2 regions of the Streptomyces sp. NBC_00019 genome follow, and region 2 is predicted to be linked to the other one. Evidence: riboswitches for the same ligand, from Rfam matches in the RefSeq annotation. Region 2 holds a riboswitch; the other holds the start of a gene.
What was found. Region 2 has a riboswitch for glycine ahead of gcvT (glycine cleavage system aminomethyltransferase GcvT). Riboswitches for the same ligand answer to the same signal wherever they lie in the genome.

Region 1 (9,232 bases), 5.2 Mb from region 2:
CGACGGTACGGCTGGGGGTGCTCCCGGACGCAGTCCGGGGGCGAGCGGCCCGTACCCGCTTCACAGCAGCGCGGCCGATCACGCTCCGCAGCGACCGGCGGTCGTGCCGAGCAGCGGCGGAGGGGCGACGTCCATGGCGTCCGAGGAGATCGGCTACCGCGGTCCGACGGCCTGTGCGGCTGCCGGCATCACCTACCGGCAACTGGACTACTGGGCGCGCACCGGGCTCGTGGAGCCGAGCGTGCGGCCCGCCCACGGGTCGGGGACGCAGCGCCTGTACAGCTTCCGGGATATCGTCGTCCTGAAGATCGTCAAGCGGTTCCTCGACACCGGGGTGTCGCTGCAGAACATCCGCACCGCCGTGCTGCACCTGCGTGAGCGCGGGTTCCGGGACCTGGAACGCATGACGCTCATGAGCGACGGCGCCACGGTCTACGAGTGCACCTCGCCGGACGAGGTCCATGCGCTGCTCCAGGGCGGTCAGGGGATCTTCGGCATCGCCGTGGGCGTCGTGTGGCGGGACGTCGAGAGCGCCCTGTCGCAGCTGCACGGGGAGCGGATCGACACCGGCGAGACCCTCGTCGGGCACAACCCGGCGGACGAGCTGGCGCGGCGGCGCAACCGGGCGGTCTGAGGGCCGCTCCACGCTTGCGGCGGGGCATTGTCAGTGGCGTAGGGCAGCATCGGAGATGTGAGAACCGCGCCCACGATCCTGCATCTCGACATGGATGCCTTCTTCGCCTCGGCGGAGCAGGCGTCCAAGCCGAGCCTGCGAGGGAAGGCCGTCGTGGTGGGCGGGCTCGGGCCGCGTGGGGTGGTGGCCACGGCGTCGTACGAGGCCCGGGTGTTCGGTGTTCATTCCGCGATGCCCATGGCCCAGGCGCGGCGGCTGGTGCCGAACGCCGCGTATCTTGTGCCGCGCTTCGGGTTCTACCGGTCGATCAGTGAGCAGGTGATGGGACTGCTGCGGGCGCTGTCGCCCCTTGTGGAGCCGCTCAGCCTCGACGAGGCGTTCGTGGATCTGGAGGCCGGGGGAACAGCCTGGGACGAGGAGTCGGCGCGGCTGGCCGGAGTGAAGCTGCGCACCGAAATACGTGCCGTCACGGGGCTCACGGGGTCGGTGGGGCTCGCCGCGTCCAAGATGCTCGCGAAGATCGCCTCCGAGCAGGCCAAGCCGGACGGGCTGGTGCTGATCGAGCCGGGGACCGAGCGGGCGCTGCTGGGGCCCAAGTCGGTGCGGATCCTGCCGGGGGTGGGGCCGGCGACGGGGGACCATCTGCGGCGGGCCGGGATCCACACGGTCGAGGAGATCGCGGAGGCGGGGGAGGACGAGCTCGTACGGCTGTTGGGGAAGGCCCATGGGCACGGGCTGTACGCGATGGCGATGGCGTACGACGAGCGGCCCGTGGTGGCCGAGCGGGAGACCAAGTCCGTGTCGGTCGAGGACACGTACGACGTGGACATCCATGACCGGATGCGGGTCGGGTTGGAGGTGCAACGGCTGGCGGATCGGTGTGTGCGGAGATTGCGGGGGGCCGGGCTGTCGGGGCGGACCATTGTGCTGAAGGTGCGGCGGTACGACTTCTCCACGTTGACCCGGTCCGAGACCTTGCGGGGGCCTACCGATGACGTGGCGGTGGTGCGGGAGGCCGCGGCGCGGTTGTTGGACTCCGTGGACACGACGGGTGGGGTGCGGTTGCTGGGGGTCGGGGTGAGTGGGCTTGCTGATTACACGCAGGAGGATCTGTTCGCTCAGGCTGCGGGGGAGCGTGCCGAGCTTGCGGAGGAGGAGCACCGGGTCGAGGTGGCTGAGGAGTCGCCAGTGGTTCCTGTCGAGCGGCGGTGGGTCTCGGGGCACGATGTGCGGCATGACGAGTTCGGGCATGGGTGGGTGCAGGGGAGTGGGCTGGGGAGGGTGACCGTGAGGTTCGAGACGCCGGATTCCGCGCCGGGGCGGGTGCGGACGTTTTCGGTGGAGGACCCTGCGTTGGTGGTGGCTGAGCCGTTGCCGTTGGTGCCGGTCGTGTGTGCGGGTGGCCCCGGTGGGGGCTGAGCGCCGTCGGCGGCTGTCGGTTTCGTGAGCCTGCGGCGCGTGCTTACCCCGCCTGTCGTTCGCCGCTGTGTCAGGTTTCCGCGTCCTCCGTGCCTGCCAGCTTGCCGAAGTCGCGGTCCGGGAAGGGGGGCGGTGGGGCCACGTCCAGGCCGTAGTGGTGGTAGAGCTGGAGTTCCTGTTCGGGGGACAAGTGGCGGCCTACGCCGAAGTCCGGGGCGTCCTTGATCAGGGCTCGTTCGAAGGGGACTCGGAGGGCGCCTTCGAGGAGTTCGCTGGGCTCCAGGGGGACGAAGGCGTCCCTGCTGAAGAGGCCGGTGCGTATGGCCGCCCATTCCGGTACGCCGGTCGCGTCGTCGAGGTAGACCTCGTCGATCGTGCCGATCTTGGTGCCGTTGCGGTCGAAGGCCTTGCGGCCGATCAGGTTCCGAGGATCGATATCGGTCTGCACGGGCCCTCCACTAGGTCGCGACTCGCAACTCATCCGTAAGCACTACGAAAGAGCACATTGGGGGAGGTGGCCACTCGAGGGGATCTCGAGGGATCCGCGTCGACCTCGCTGCTAGGCTGACAAGCGGCTGCCGACCCTGTGCGGGAGAGTCCTCCGAACACCGTTCGGAGGCGCCGAAGGAGCAAATCCTCCCCGGAATCTCTCAGGCACACGTACCGCATGGACGAGGCCACTCTGGAAAGCAGGGCGGGAGTACGGCTTCCGCTCTCACCGACGGTGAAAGCCGGGAGCCCTCGGGCGCCCCGGTGAAGCTCTCAGGTTGAGATGACAGAGGGGGAGGCCGTCCGGGTACCCGTGCCGTGGTGCCCCTCGCAGGTCGTGTCAGACCAGGAGGCCTCCGTAATGACCGCCCACCGCACTCCGCTCACAGAGCTCGAGCAGGGGATCCCCTTCGAGCAGCGCCACATCGGGCCCGACCAGGAGGCGCGGGCCAAGATGCTCGCGCAGGTCGGCTATGGCTCGCTGGACGAGCTCACCGCCGCCGCGGTGCCGGATGTGATCAAGAACGCCGATGACCTTGACCTGCCGGGTGCTCGCACCGAGGCCGAGGTGCTTGCCGAGCTTCGCTCGCTCGCCGATCGGAACCAGGTGCTCGGCTCCATGATCGGACTCGGGTACTACGGGACCTTCACGCCGCCCGTCATCCTGCGCAATGTCATGGAGAACCCGGCCTGGTACACCGCCTACACGCCGTACCAGCCCGAGATCTCCCAGGGACGGCTCGAGGCCCTGCTCAACTTCCAGACCATGGTCGCCGAACTGACCGGACTGCCCACCTCCGGTGCCTCGCTGCTCGACGAGGGCACGGCGGCCGCCGAGGCGATGTCCCTGTCCCGGCGCATGGGCAAGAACAAGAAGGGGCTGTTCCTGGTCGACGCGGACGCGCTTCCGCAGACCATCGCCGTGATCGAGACCCGTGCCGAGCCGGCGGGCGTGGAGGTCGTGGTCGCCGACCTCAGCGACGGCATTCCGGCCGACGTCGCCGGTCGTGAGATCAACGGCGTGCTCGTCCAGTACCCCGGCGCCTCCGGTGTCGTACGGGACATAAAGCCGCTGATCGAGCAGGCCCACGAGCTCGGAGCGCTCGTCACCGTCGCCGCGGATCTGCTCGCGCTGACGCTGCTGAAGTCGCCCGGTGAGCTCGGGGCCGACATCGCGGTCGGAACCACACAGCGCTTCGGTGTGCCGATGGGCTTCGGCGGGCCGCACGCCGGCTACATGGCGGTGCGCGAGAAGTTCGCGCGCAGCCTGCCCGGGCGGCTCGTGGGTGTGTCCGTGGACGCCGACGGGCACAAGGCGTACCGGCTGGCCCTGCAGACCCGTGAGCAGCACATCCGCCGGGAGAAGGCGACCAGCAACATCTGTACCGCGCAGGTGCTGCTCGCCGTGATGGCCGGGATGTACGCCGTCTACCACGGGCCCGAGGGGCTGAAGGACATCGCGCGGCGGACCCACCGCTACGCGGGCATCCTCGCCGCGGGGCTCACCGCCGGTGGTGTCGAGGTCGTGCACGGCACCTACTTCGACACGGTGACCGCCCGGGTGCCGGGCAGGGCCGCCGAGATCGTCGCCGCCGCGCGCGAGAACGGCGTCAACCTGCACCTCGTGGACGCCGACCGGGTCTCCGCCTCCTGCGACGAGACGACCACGCGGGCCCAGCTGAGCGCCGTATGGTCGGCGTTCGGGGTCGGTGGCGACATCGAGGCGCTCGACGCCGCCACCGAGGACGCCGTGCCGGCCGCGCTGCTGCGGAGCGACGAGTTCCTCGCGCACCCGGTCTTCCACCAGTACCGCTCCGAGACGGCGATGCTGCGCTACCTGCGCCGGCTCGCCGACCGGGACTACGCGCTCGACCGCGGCATGATCCCGCTGGGTTCCTGCACCATGAAGCTCAACGCGACCACCGAGATGGAGCCGGTCACCTGGCCCGAGTTCGGTCAGCTGCACCCCTTCGCGCCCGCCGAGCAGGCGCAGGGCTATCTCACGCTCATCCGTGAGCTGGAGGAGCGGCTCGCCGAGGTCACCGGATACGACAAGGTGTCGCTGCAGCCCAACGCCGGTTCGCAGGGCGAGCTGGCCGGACTGCTCGCCGTACGCGGATACCACCGGGCCAACGGGGACGAGCAGCGGACCGTGTGTCTGATCCCGTCCTCCGCCCACGGGACCAACGCCGCCAGCGCGGTCATGGCCGGGATGAAGGTCGTCGTCGTGAAGACCGCCGAGGACGGCGAGATCGACGTCGAGGATCTGCGGGCGAAGATCGAGCAGTACCGCGACGAGCTGTCGGTGCTGATGATCACGTACCCGTCGACGCACGGTGTGTTCGAGGAGCATGTCGCCGACATCTGCGCGCAGGTGCACGAGGCCGGCGGGCAGGTGTACGTCGACGGTGCCAACCTCAACGCCCTGGTGGGGCTTGCCAAGCCGGGCCACTTCGGCGGGGACGTCTCGCACCTGAACCTGCACAAGACCTTCTGCATCCCGCACGGCGGTGGCGGTCCGGGCGTCGGGCCGGTCGGTGTGCGTGCGCACCTGGCGCCGTATCTGCCCAACCACCCGCTGCAGCCGGCCGCCGGGCCGGAGACGGGTGTCGGGCCGATCTCGGCCGCGCCGTGGGGATCCGCCGGGATACTGCCGATCTCGTGGACGTACGTCCGGCTCATGGGCGGTGAAGGACTCAAGCGCGCCACGCAGGTTGCGGTCCTCGGTGCCAACTACATCGCCAAGCGGCTCGAACCGCACTACCCCGTGCTCTACACCGGCCCCGGAGGGCTGGTCGCGCACGAGTGCATCATCGATCTGCGGCCGCTGACCAAGGCGACCGGAGTGAGCGTCGACGACGTCGCCAAGCGGCTCATCGACTACGGGTTCCACGCGCCGACGATGTCGTTCCCGGTGGCGGGGACGCTGATGATCGAGCCGACCGAGTCCGAGGACCTGATCGAGCTCGACCGGTTCTGCGACGCGATGATCGCGATCCGCGGGGAGATCGAGAAGGTCGGCGCCGGCAAGTGGCCCGCGGACGACAACCCGCTGCGGAACGCGCCGCACACCGCCCGGGCGCTCGGCGGGGAGTGGGAGCACGCGTACACGCGCGAAGAGGCCGTGTTCCCGGCCGGAGTGTCGGTCGCGGACAAGTACTGGCCGCCGGTGCGCCGGATCGACCAGGCCTTCGGTGACCGGAATCTGGTGTGCTCCTGCCCGCCGCTGGACGCCTACGAGGACTGAGCCGGCTGTTGAAGATGGGCCCCGCTTTCGGTGGGGCCCTTCTTCATGTCCCGGGTGGCTCACTCGGTCGCGAGGGAGACCTCGGTCGACTTGATCAGGGCCACGACGGGGGTGCCGGCGGCGAGGGCCAGGTCCTCGGCGGCGTCCTTGGTGATGGCGGCGGTCAGGTCGGTGCCGTCGACCGTCACCTTGACGGCTGCCATGGCGGGGCCGGTGGTGACGCCGGTGACCGTGCCGGGGAGCCGGTTGCGGATCGAGAGGCCCTCGACGGGGCCCGTGGCCAGGGAGATCTCCGTCGACTTCACGAGGGCGCGTACGGCGGAGCCCGCCGTGAGGGCCAGCTCCTCGGCCGCTTCCCTGGTGATCGCGGCGGTGAGGTCCTGGCCGCCGGAGAGCCGGACCTTGACCGTGGCCATCACCTCGCCGGGGGTGACCTCGGTGACGGTGCCAGGGAGTTGGTTGCGGATGCTCAGAGTCATGGCATCAAACTTAGAGCTGCGTACGGCTTACGCCGGGTATGCATGCGTTTGCGTCGCCTTCACCGTGGCCCAGACCTCCGCGCCCGGGTGTAGATCGAGTTCGGCCGCGGCGACCGTGGTGAGGTCCGCGGCGAGGGGGAGCTCGCCGGTGAGGTCGGCGCGGATCTGATTGCCGTGGGTCTCCAGGCCGGCCACCTCGCAGCGCCAGAGATTACGGGCGCTGGAGCCGGTGGGGCGGTCGCCGTAGAGGGTCACGGCGGACGGCGGGAACGCGACGAAGGCCTCTCCCGTGAGGTCCTCGGTGGTGGTGATGTCGGGGCCGGCCTCCAGGTGGACCGTGTGGCCTTCTGACCGGCCCTTGTAGAGGTTCAGGCCCACGAGCTGGGCGATGTAGTCCGTACGGGGATGGCGGGCGATGTCGGACGGGGTGCCCTCCTGCACGACCCGGCCGTGCTCGATCACGACCAGGCGGTCGGCCAGGACCATCGCGTCCAGGGGGTCGTGGGTGACCAGGACGGCGACCGCCTCGAAGTCGGCCAGGTGGCGGCGGAGTTGGGAGCGGACCTCCAGGCGGGTGCGGGCGTCCAGGGCGGCGAGGGGTTCGTCGAGGAGGAGCAGGCGGGGGTGGGTGGCCAGGGCGCGGGCCAGGGCGACGCGTTGGGCCTGGCCGCCGGAGAGTCTGCGGGGTTTGGCTGTGGCGTGGTCGCTGAGACCCATGCGGGTCAGCCACTCCGTTGCCTGTTGGCGGGCCTCTGCCTTTGTCGAGCCCTGGCAGCGGGGGCCGAACGCGACGTTGTCCAGGGCTGTGAGGTGGGGGAAGAGGAGGTAGTCCTGGAAGACGACGCCGACGGGGCGGGATTCGGGGGGTGTGCGGTCCAGGTCGGTGCCGTCGAGGCGGAGGTGGCCGGCGGTGAGGGGGGTGAGACCGGCGAGGGCGCGTAGGGCGGTGGTCTTGCCTGCGCCGTTGGGGCCGAGGAGGGCCACCACCTCGCCGGGGGCTGCCGTGAGGGTGATGTCGAGGTGGAAGGTGGGGTGGGTGACGATCAGGTGGGCGTGGAGGCCGTTGGTCGGGTGCGGGGGTGTTGTGGGCATCCGGCCTTCGGCCGGATTTGTTTTCCCACCCGCACCATCCGTGGCGCTTTCGTTGTCAGGTGCGGATGGCCCCTGTGGGGGCTGAGCGCCGGCGGCGGCTGCGCGGCGAGTGTTCGTCATGACGCCGTCATCCAGCGGTCCCGCAAGCCCGCCAGTACCGCGATCGATACCGCCAGGAGCACCAGGCTCAGGGCGATCGCCGCTGCAGGGTCGCTCTGGAGGGCCAGGTAGACCGCGAGGGGCATGGTCTGGGTGCGGCCGGGGAAGTTGCCGGCGAAGGTGATCGTGGCGCCGAACTCGCCCAGGGCTCGGGCCCAGGCGAGGACGGCGCCGGCGGCGATGCCCGGGGCGATCAGCGGGAGGGTCACGCGGCGGAAGGCCGTGAAGCGGGAGGCGCCCAGGGTGGTGGCCGCCTCCTCGTAGCGAGGGTCAGCCGCGCGCAGGGTGCCCTCCACGCTGATGACCAGGAACGGCATCGCCACGAAGGTCTCCGCGACGATGACGCCTGCCGTGGTGAAGGGGAGCGTGACGCCGAACCAGGAGTCCAGCCAGCGGCCCACGATGCCGTTGCGGCCCAGTGCCATCAGGAGGGCCACGCCGCCCACCACCGGAGGGAGGACCAGGGGGAGGGTCACCAGGGCGCGGACCAGGCCCCGGCCGGGGAACTCGGTGCGGGCCAGGAGCCAGGCCAGGGGGACGCCGATCAGGAGACTGAGGGCGGTCGCGGCCGTGGCGCACACCAGGGACAGACGTAGCGCCTGCCATACCTCGGCGCTGGTCAGCTGTTCCGGGAGGGTGCTCCAAGGGGCCCGGACCAGCAGGGCGACCAGGGGGAGGATCAGGAACGCCAGGCCCAGCAGGGCCGGGAGGAGCAAAGGAAGCGGTACACCCTTGAACGGCTGCCGGGCGCGGCGGCGCCGCGGACCGCCCTTGAGGGTGTCCGCGGCGCCGGTCCTGTCGAGGGACGTCACGGCTTGAGGAACCCGGCCGAGGTCAGGACCTTCTGGCCCTCGGCGGACTGGACCAGCTCGATGAACGCCTTCGCCGTGGCGGCGTTGGGGGCGTCCTTGAGCAGGGCGATCGGGTAGTCGTTGACGGCGTCGGCCGACTCGGGGAAGTCCACGCCCTCCACCTTCTCACCCGCGGCCTTCACATCGGTCTTGTAGACCACCGCGGCGTCGGCCTCCTTGAGCTCCACCTTCGTCAGAGCGCTCTTGACGTCCTGCTCGTAGGAGACCGGGGTGAGCTTGAGGCCGCCGGCGTCGAGGGCCTTCTGGGCGGCGGCGCCGCAGGGGACCTCCTCGTCGCACAGCACGACCTTCAGGCCGGACTTGGTGAGGTCCTTGAGGGAGGAGATCTTGTCCGGGTTGCCCGGCAGGGTGGCGATCTCCAGCTGGTTGCGGACGAAGGTGGCGGGCGTGCCCGTGGCGCCCCCCGCGTCCGTGACGATCTTCATCGTCTTGGGGCTGGCCGCGGCGAACACGTCGGCGCCGGCGCCGCTCGTGATGCTGGCGGCCAGGGTGTCGCTGCCGCCGAAGTTGAAGGTGACCTCGGTGCCGGGATGCGTCTTCTCGAACTCCTTGCCCAGGGTCGTGAAGCTCTCCTTCAGGGAGGCCGCGGCGAAGACGTTCACCGTGCCGGACAGCTTCGCCGACGCGGAGGCCGAGGTGTCGGAGCCCGCGGAGTCGGAGTCCGAGTCTGAGTCGGAGGAGGAGCAGGCGGTCAGGGCCAGCAACGCGGCGGTTCCGGCACCGGCCAGCTGCAGGGTCCGGCGGGTGCGACGGGTCCGGCGAGCGGAACGGGTCATCACGGTCTACTCCTTCATGTCTTCGGGCTTGGGCCGCTGGGGCCCGGCAGCGGCCTCTCGAGGAC
Region 2 (9,232 bases):
CGTAGTAGCGGCGGCCCGGGTAGCCCTCGGCGTACTTGTTGGTCAGGACCGAGCCCTGGGCCTCCATGACCGCGACCGGCGCGAAGTTCTCGGAGGCGATCATCTCCAGGGTGGACTGCTGGCGGTCCAGCTCGGCGTCGACCGCGGCGGCGACATCCGGGTCCAGCTCGTGCAGGGACTGGTTGAGAAGCGACTTCTCGGACATGTGGTGCTACGACCTCTCAGCCGGCGGAAAAGGCGGTGTACTCGTCGGCGGAGAGCAGGTCGGCCGGCTCGTCCGCGATGCGTACCTTGAACAGCCAGCCGCCCTCGAAGGGGGCGGAGTTCACCAGCGACGGGTCGTTGACGACGTCCTCGTTGACCCCGGTGACCTCACCGGAGACCGGGGAGTACAGGTCGGAGACCGACTTGGTCGACTCCAGCTCGCCGCAGGTCTCGCCCGCGGTCACCGTGTCACCGACCTCCGGGAGCTGCACGAAGACGACATCGCCGAGGGCGTTGGCCGCGTGCTCCGTGATGCCGACCGTCGAGACGCCGTCCTCGGCGCCCGACAGCCACTCGTGCTCCTTGCTGTAGCGCAGCTGCTGGGGGTTGCTCATGGCCTGAATTCTCCTGTACGCGGGGGAGTGCTGGTGGATGGGGGACTGCTGGAAACGTGCGTGAGCAGCGGAAATGTGCGCAGGGTCACGCGCGGGCGCGCGACCTCGCGTCCAGTGTCTACTTCTGGCGCTTATAGAACGGCAGAGCCACGACCTCGTAGGGCTCGTGGCTGCCCCGGATGTCCACACCGACTCCGGTGGTGCCCGGCGCGGCGTGCGCGGCGTCGACGTAGGCCATCGCGATCGGCTTGCCCAGCGTGGGCGAGGGGGCGCCGGAGGTGACCTCGCCGATCACCTGGCCGTCGGCGACCACGGCGTACCCGGCGCGGGGGACCCGGCGGCCTTCGGCGATCAGGCCGACGAGGACGCGCGGGGGGCTGTCCTGAGCTCGGGCGGCGGCCACGGTGAGCGCCTCGCGCCCGACGAAGTCGCCCTCCTTCTCGAACTTCACCACGCGCCCGAGGCCCGCGTCGAAGGGGGTCAGCTCGGTCGACAGCTCATGCCCGTACAGCGGCATGCCCGCCTCCAGGCGCAGCGTGTCCCGGCAGGACAGACCGCAGGGGACCAGGCCGACGCCTTCGCCCGCCTTGGTCAGGGCCTGCCACAGCTCGACCGCGTGCTCGGGCTTCACGAACAGCTCGAAGCCGTCCTCGCCCGTGTAACCGGTGCGCGCGATGAGCGCCGGGACGCCGGCGACCGTGCCGGGCAGCCCGGCGTAGTACTTCAGTCCGTCGAGGTCGGCGTCGGTGAGCGAGGCGAGGATCCCCGGCGACTCCGGGCCCTGGACGGCGAGCAGCGCGTACGCGTCGCGGTCGTCCCGCACCTCGGCGTCGAAGCCGGCCGCACGCTCCACGAGCGCGTCCAGGACGACCTGGGCGTTGGAGGCGTTCGCGACGACCATGTACTCGGTCTCTTGGAGCCGGTAGACGATCAGGTCGTCGAGGATGCCGCCGTCCTCGCGGCAGATCATGGTGTAGCGGGCGCGGCCCACGCCGACGGAGGCGATGTTGCCGACCAGGGCGTGGTTCAGGAGGGCGGCCGCCTGCGGTCCGCTCACCGTGATCTCGCCCATGTGCGAGAGGTCGAAGAGCCCGGCCTTCGTGCGTACGGCGTTGTGCTCGTCGCGCTCGGAGCCGTAGCGCAGGGGCATGTCCCAGCCGGCGAAGTCGGTCATCGTCGCGCCGAGCGAGCGATGCAGGGCATCGAGCGCGGTAAGGCGGGGTTCATTGCTCATCGGACGGTTGTCTCCCAAGGCATGACGGGCGAGGTCGTTCCTCCCCATCTGTCATCGGAACCTGAGAGGTTCGCCATGACCGCAGGGGACATGACTTGCACCTTGGGTGGAGCCGCCGGAGGGCGGCTCGCTTTTCAGATGTGCCTCGCCCGCGCGGTAACGGGGCCTGAGAGATTCAAGGGAGGGACTTGCTCCTTCGGCGCCCGGGCACTCGTACGAGAACGTACGGCCCGGAACTCTCCCGCGCGGATTCAAACGGCCGGTATGCAGTTGGCGCGGACATCATTGCACGCATCCGTCCGGCGGGGCAGGGGTGGCTCCCACAGAGGTCGCACAGCCTCCACCGTCACTCGCCGCACCCTGTAGCAGGCCTGTTGCGAGAAACGGACGGAAACAGGAGGCGCCGCGGATTACCTTCTCTTTACACTCGACGGGGATGGGAACTCGTGACCCGCCCCAGGGGAGGACGATCACGGTGAACAGGACCACTGCGTACGCCACCACCTCGGCCGTCGCGCTGCCCGCACAGCCGGCCGCTCCGGCCCGGGAGACGTGCGCGGAGCAACCGGTCGTCCGCGACCTGCGCGACCGCGCCGGCCACAGCCCGCACGCCCTGCTCTTCGCCCCGGAGGACCTGGTCGTGATCACCGGTCTGCCCGGCAGCGGCAAGTCCACTCTGATGCGGCGGGCGGTCAAGGGCATACGGATCGACTCCCAGGACACCCGCGACCGCTGGGACGAGCGGGCGCCGCGCTTCCTGCCGTACGCGATCTACCGTCCCCTCGTCCGCGTCGCCCACTACTTCGGTCTGTTCCGTGCCCTGCGCTCCGGCAAGGGTGTCGTCGTGCACGACTGCGGCACCCAGTCCTGGGTGCGCGGCTGGCTGGCCCGCGAGGCCCGCCGCCGTGGCGGCAGCCTGCATCTGCTGCTGCTCGACGTCGCGCCGGACACCGCGCTGGCCGGTCAGCGCGAGCGCGGCCGCGGCGTCTCGAAGTACGCCTTCCTGCGGCACCGCACGGCGGCCGCCCGGCTGATCCGCTCCGTGGCCAAGGGCGACCTGCCGCAGGGCGTCGGCTCGGCGGTGCTGCTCGACCGGGACGCGGCGGACACCCTGCGCCGGGTCGGTTTCACGGGCTGACCTCAGCCGCCTCCGTACCCGCTAGCCTTTTCAGCCACAGACAAGCCACAAGCGGCAGCACTCGGCAGGCGGACGGACAGATGGCATTCCCGGCACAGGCACACCCCCATCCGCACGGCGGCGGATGGCCCGGCAACGAGCTGGAGGAGGTGCTCTCGGCCTCCCTCGGCATGCCCGCGGCCGGCGGCCGGATCATCGAGGTCCTGGGCCGGAGCTTCGTCTGGATCCCGCTGCCGAACGGCGGCGGCCCGCACAGCGGCCCCCTGGACCTGCCCAGCATGGAGATCGAGGGCCAGGCGTACGTCCCGGTCTTCAGCTCCGAGGAGCAGTTCCGGCAGGTCGCGGGCGGGCACATGGCGTACACGATCGCGCCCGCGGTCGAGTTCGCGCGCGGTCTGCCCCCGCACATCGGGATCGCCGTGAACCCGGACGGTGTGGTCGGCATCCCGCTCCCGCCGCCGGCCGTCGCCGAGCTCTGCCGCATCGGCCGCACCCCGCTGGACGGCCCCAACACCGGCGGCCGCGTCAAGCTCTACGAGCCGGACTGGCAGGAGGACCCGGTCGACTTCCTCGCCACCGCCTCCGCCGAGTTCGCCGCGACCGGCGTGGTCCTCACGGCCCGCCGCTGTCTGGCCTCGATCGAGACGGCCGAGCCCGTGATGTTCGTGGGCGTCGAACTCTCCCAATGGGAGGGCGACCTGCGTACCCTCCCGATGGACGCACTGGGCCGCGCCCTGACCCGGACCCCGGTGAGATGGCCGGTGAATCTGGTCCTTCTCGACGTAGCGGATGACCCGGTGGGCCACTGGATGCGAGAAAAGGTACGTCCGTTCTACACACAGGGTCACTAGACCCACCCAGGGGCGCGGGGAACTGCGCGACAAGCCACGACGTACCGGCACCCCGCAGACCACCGCAAGCCCCGAGCCGTCACCGCTTAAGCTGTCGGCAGACACACGCAACTTTCCCGAAGGGGCGGTAGAAGGTGAGCGCGAGCGGCACCGCCGCGACCGGCCAGGTCGAGCACATGCTGCGCCAGGTGACGCCGGGGCGATACGACGCCTACGAGGCACTCCTTCGCGCCCTCGCCACCCCCTCCTCCGGCCAGATCTGGATGCTCCTCTGGCATGGCCAGTCGGGCTCGCCCGACGCCCAGTACGGAAACATGGAGGTGGGCGGGTACGGATACGCCCCGTGCGTGACCTCCGCCCAGGAGCTGAGCGCCAGTGGGTGGAACCGCTCCTACGAGGTCGTCGACGGGGTCGACGTCGCCCGCACCCTCTACCCCGACCACTTCGGCCTCTGGCTCAACCCGCACGCCCCCGGCGGCGGCGTCGGCATCCCCTGGCTCGACCTGCGCCGGATCGCCACCGGCCTGGAGCGCCAGCCCGCCGGCCCGCTGCGACTGTCGGAGCCCGGGATCGAGATTCCGCAGTTCTACGGCCTGATCGCGCAGAACGCCCACCGCACCCCGGCCATCCGCTCGCTGCGCCGCGCCTGGGTGCAGCCCGCGCTCGGGGCGCCGTATCTCGCCATCGGTCTGGATGTGTACGACACCAGTCCGCCCGCCGTGGACTCGGTGCGCGCGATGATGCAGCAGTCCATCGGAGCGGTCCCGGACGGGCTGCCGGTGTCGACCGTCGCCATGTCCGACGAGTACGACCCGGTCGCGATGTGGATGCGCGGAAGCGCCCGCCCCTTCTACGACCGCGAGGCACATGCCGCGGCTCCGGCCCAGGCCCCGGCGGCCGGGTACGGCTACCCTCCGGCACCCGGCGGCTACTGATCCAGACCGGCACAGGCTCTTCTGTTACGGGAGTGTATCTGCGCGCGTAGATGAGGGCAGAAGACCCCTATGAGGCCCTCATTGTCCCAACTGGTCCCCGTCCGGCGGCCGTTACCCGGCGTCCGGATAACGGAACCCTCCTAGCCGCATCACGTTTATGCATCCTTTCACCGCCAAGTCTGGCAACAGATCGCCAAAGCGTTGAAGACTCCCGCAGCAGGGGTGGGTTCGCCCCTGTGTACGACGGACTGATCACGCCGCCACAGCGGCAAGTGAAGGCCGGCTACCGCCGGTTGAGAGGGGCCCCTGCCAGATGACGGCACCATTGCACGAGCCGACCGCGGAAGCGGCCCCGAGCGCGGCCGAAGAAGCGGCGGTTATCAGCGCCGACGCCAAGGCCGTACAGGGGCGTTCCCTGGGACGGATCGCCTGGGAGCGCCTGAAGCGGGACAAACTCGCGCTCGCGGGCGGCATTGTCGTGCTCTTCCTCATCGTCGTCGCTCTGCTCGCGCCGGTGATCACCAGCCTGTACGGGCAGGACCCGAACACGTACAACGACAAAGACCTGATCGACCCGCTGTTCGGCACCCCCAAGGGGTCCTTCGGTGGTGTCAGCGGCGACCACTGGCTGGGTGTCGAGCCGGTCAACGGCCGGGACATCTTCGCCCGGGTCCTCTACGGCGCCCGCATCTCCCTGCTCGTCGGCTTCCTGTCCGCGATCGTCGCCGTCGTCATCGGCACGGTCCTGGGCATCCTGGCCGGCTTCTTCGGCGGCTGGATCGACTCGGCCATCAGCCGGGTCATGGACGGTCTGCTGGCCTTCCCGCAGCTGCTCTTCATCATCGCGCTGGTCTCCGTCATGCCGAACCAGATGCTGGGACTGACCGGCACCGACGTGCGCCTGTTCGTGATGATCCTGGTCATCGGCTTCTTCGGGTGGCCCTACATCGGACGCGTGGTGCGCGGCCAGACGCTCTCGCTGCGCGAGCGCGAATACGTCGAGGCGGCCCGCTCGCTCGGCGCCGGGCGGTTCTACATCCTGTTCAAGGAACTGCTGCCCAACCTGGTCGCGCCGATCATCGTCTACACGACGATGATGATCCCCACCAACATCCTCACCGAGGCGGCGCTCAGCTTCCTGGGCGTGGGCGTCAAGCCGCCCACGGCCTCCTGGGGGCAGATGCTCTCGAACGCGATCGACTACTACAAGTCGGACCCCACGTACATGGTGGTCCCCGGTGTAGCGATCTTCATCACCGTTCTGGCCTTCAACCTCTTCGGCGACGGCGTGCGTGACGCGCTGGACCCGAAGGGTTCCCGCTGAACTGCCGTACACAAAGCGTCCCGTGGCACCAACACGGGGTCTCTCATCAAAACCGGAGGATCCGAGATCGTGACTACCCAACGCACCTCAGGGCGGCGGAAGCAGGCGTTTGCCGCTGTCGCCGCGGTCGCCGCGCTGCTGACCACGGCGGCGTGCGGCGGCGGTGATGACGGCGACAGCAACAACAACAGCTCGGGCGCGGCCGGCTTCAACGCCGCGAACAACAAGGTCGCCCAGGCCTCGCTGGCCAAGAAGGGCGGCGAGCTGAAGTTCGCCGGTGCCCAGGACGCCGACTCGTGGGACACCACGCGTGGCTACTACGGCTTCATGTGGAACTTCGCGCGCTACTACAGCCGTCAGCTCGTGACGGGTGCCCCCGCGCCGGGCGAGAAGGGCACCGAGCTCACGCCGGACCTCGCCAGCGGTCTCGCCAAGGTCTCCGACGACGGCAAGACCTACACGTACACCCTGCGTGACGGCATCACGTGGGAGGACGGCAAGCCGATCACGTCCAAGGACGTCAAGTACGGCATCGAGCGCGTCTGGGCGCAGGACGTGCTGTCCGGCGGTCCGGTGTACCTGAAGGACGTCCTCGACCCCAAGGGCGAGTACAAGGGCCCGTACAAGGACACCTCCGCGGACAAGCTGGGTCTGAAGGCCATCGAGACGCCGGACGACAAGACCGTCGTCTTCAAGCTGCCCGAGGCCAACGCCGACTTCCAGGAGATCCTCGCCCTGGTCTCGGCCTCCCCGGTCCGCCAGGACAAGGACACCAAGTCCAAGTACGGTCTGCACCCGTTCTCCTCCGGCCCGTACAAGTTCCAGTCGTACAGCCCGGGCAAGGACCTGGTCCTGGTCCGCAACGACAAGTGGGACCAGGCCTCGGACCCGATCCGCAAGGCGTACCCGGACAAGATCTCGGTCAAGTTCTTCTCGAACGCCAACGACCTGGACGCCCGTCTGCTCGCCGGTGACTACGACCTGGACATCAACCAGACCGGTCTGTCCCCGCAGGGCCGCACCAGCGCCCTCCAGGAGCACAAGGGCAACCTGGACAACCCGGTCTCCGGCTACATCCGCTACGCGGTCTTCCCGCAGACGGTGAAGCCGTTCGACAACGAGCACTGCCGCAAGGCCGTCATCTACGGTGCCGACCACGTCTCGCTGCAGACCGCGCGCGGTGGCCCGGTCGCCGGTGGTGACATCGGTACCAACATGCTCCCGCCGACCGTTCCGGGTTCCGAGGGCCAGTCCTACGACCCGTACGAGCTCTCGGGTGCCAACAAGAACGGCAACGTCGCCAAGGCCAAGGAAGAGCTGAAGGCCTGCGGTCAGCCGAACGGCTTCAAGACCACCATCGCCGTGCGTAACAACAAGCCGGTCGAGGTGGCCACCGCCGAGTCCCTCCAGGCCTCGCTGAAGAAGGTCGGCATCACCGTCGACATCGAGCAGTACGACGGCTCGCAGACCTCCGGCATCATCGGCAGCCCCTCGAACGTGAAGAAGAAGGGCTTCGGCATCATCATCATGGGCTGGGGCGCGGACTTCCCGTCCGTCCAGGGCTTCGGTCTGCCGCTGTGGGATGGCAAGTACATCCTGGAGAGCGGTAACAACAACTTCGCGATGATCGACGACAAGAAGATCAACGGTCTGTTCGACACCTACGTGAAGACGCAGGGTGACGCGGAGAAGCTGCAGCTCGCCAAGGACATCAACCACGCGGTGATGGACGGTGGCTACTACCTGCCGTTCGTCTTCGAGAAGTTCGTGAACTGGCGCGGTGACCGCCTGGCCAACGTCTACACGTCGGACAACTACAGCGGCATGTACGACTTCGTCAACCTCGGTCTGAAGTCCTCGAAGTAATCCCGGCACACCCGCCGAACGGCACGAAAGGCAGGTGAAGGCCGGCGACGTGAGATCGCGGGTCATCGGACGACCTCCGGTGGCCCGCGGTCCGCGGCGGGCCGAGAGCTGTGCTCGCTTACCTCATCAGGCGGCTGTTTGCCGCCGCAGTGATGCTCGTGGTCATCATCATGGTGGTCTTCGGCATCTTCTTCCTCGTCCCCAAGTGGGCGGGTGTCGACGTCGCCCTGAGCTTCGTGGGCAAGCAGGCCGACCCCGCCGCTGTCGAGGGCGTGCGGCAGAAGCTGGGACTGGGCGACCCGATCTACGCTCAGGTCTGGGAGTTCTTCAAGGGCATCTTCGCGGGCCGCACCTATGTGGGCGGCGGCGACGTCATCCACTGCTCCGCGCCGTGCTTCGGCTACTCCTTCCGCAGCGAGCAGGCCGTCTGGCCGGTGCTGACCGACCGCTTCCCGGTGACCCTGGGGCTCGCGCTCGGTGCCGCCGTACTCTGGCTGATCCTCGGCGTCTCGGCGGGTGTGCTCTCCGCGCTCAAGCGGGGCAGCCTCTGGGACCGCGGTGCGATGGTCGTCGCGCTCGCGGGTGTCTCCCTCCCGATCTACTTCACCGGTCTGCTGAGCCTGGCGATCTTCTCCTACAGCCTGGGCTGGATCGAGGGCGAGTACGTGCCCCTCGAGGACAGCTTCACCGGCTGGCTCGGCGGCATGATCCTGCCCTGGATCACCCTGGCTTTCCTCTACGCCGCGATGTACGCCCGGATCACGCGCGCCACCATGCTGGAGATCCTCGGCGAGGACTACATCAGAACCGCGCGCGCCAAGGGCCTCAAGGAACAGGTCGTCATCGGCAAGCACGCCATGCGCTCCACGATGACGCCCATCCTGACCATGCTCGGTATGGACCTCGGCGCCCTCATCGGCGGCGCGATCCTGACCGAGACCACGTTCAGCCTCCCCGGCCTCGGCCAGGCGGTGCTGAACGGCATCAAGAACCAGGACCTGCCCATCATTCTGGGCGTCACCCTGATCACTTCCGTAGCCGTGCTGATCGCCAACCTCGTGGTGGACGTCATGTACGCCGTGATCGACCCCCGAGTGAGGCTCGCATGACCGAACTCAGCAAGAGCGGAGCAGCCGTGGGCGAGCCCACCCCCGCTTCGCCCGCGCCGACCGCCTTCCTGGAAGTGCGCGACCTGAAGGTGCACTTCCCGACCGACGACGGTCTGGTCAAGTCCGTCGACGGGCTCAGCTTCCAGCTGGAGAAGGGCAAGACCCTCGGCATCGTG

Region 1: linked by a shared signal. The riboswitch ahead of gcvP (aminomethyl-transferring glycine dehydrogenase) and the one ahead of gcvT (glycine cleavage system aminomethyltransferase GcvT) in region 2 are both predicted to bind glycine.

Annotation. Positions count from the first base shown of each region.
Region 1 is NZ_CP108302.1:2,088,428-2,097,659, reverse strand. Features, by position in the region: gene OHU89_RS10125 (MerR family transcriptional regulator) at 1-634, shown strand, start outside; gene OHU89_RS10120 (DNA polymerase IV) at 692-2,053, shown strand; gene OHU89_RS10115 (PRC-barrel domain-containing protein) at 2,124-2,501, opposite strand; glycine riboswitch at 2,633-2,729, shown strand; gene gcvP (aminomethyl-transferring glycine dehydrogenase) at 2,904-5,789, shown strand; gene OHU89_RS10105 (molybdopterin-binding protein) at 5,849-6,268, opposite strand; gene OHU89_RS10100 (ABC transporter ATP-binding protein) at 6,296-7,360, opposite strand; gene OHU89_RS10095 (ABC transporter permease) at 7,477-8,331, opposite strand; gene modA (molybdate ABC transporter substrate-binding protein) at 8,328-9,167, opposite strand.
Region 2 is NZ_CP108302.1:7,249,199-7,258,430, forward strand. Features, by position in the region: gene glyA (serine hydroxymethyltransferase) at 1-205, opposite strand, end outside; gene gcvH (glycine cleavage system protein GcvH) at 222-599, opposite strand; gene gcvT (glycine cleavage system aminomethyltransferase GcvT) at 718-1,833, opposite strand; glycine riboswitch at 1,978-2,087, opposite strand; gene OHU89_RS34350 (AAA family ATPase) at 2,309-2,971, shown strand; gene OHU89_RS34355 (enhanced serine sensitivity protein SseB) at 3,052-3,822, shown strand; gene OHU89_RS34360 (enhanced serine sensitivity protein SseB C-terminal domain-containing protein) at 3,957-4,757, shown strand; gene OHU89_RS34365 (ABC transporter permease) at 5,071-6,081, shown strand; gene OHU89_RS34370 (ABC transporter substrate-binding protein) at 6,151-7,947, shown strand; gene OHU89_RS34375 (ABC transporter permease) at 8,058-9,056, shown strand; gene OHU89_RS34380 (ABC transporter ATP-binding protein) at 9,053-9,232, shown strand, end outside.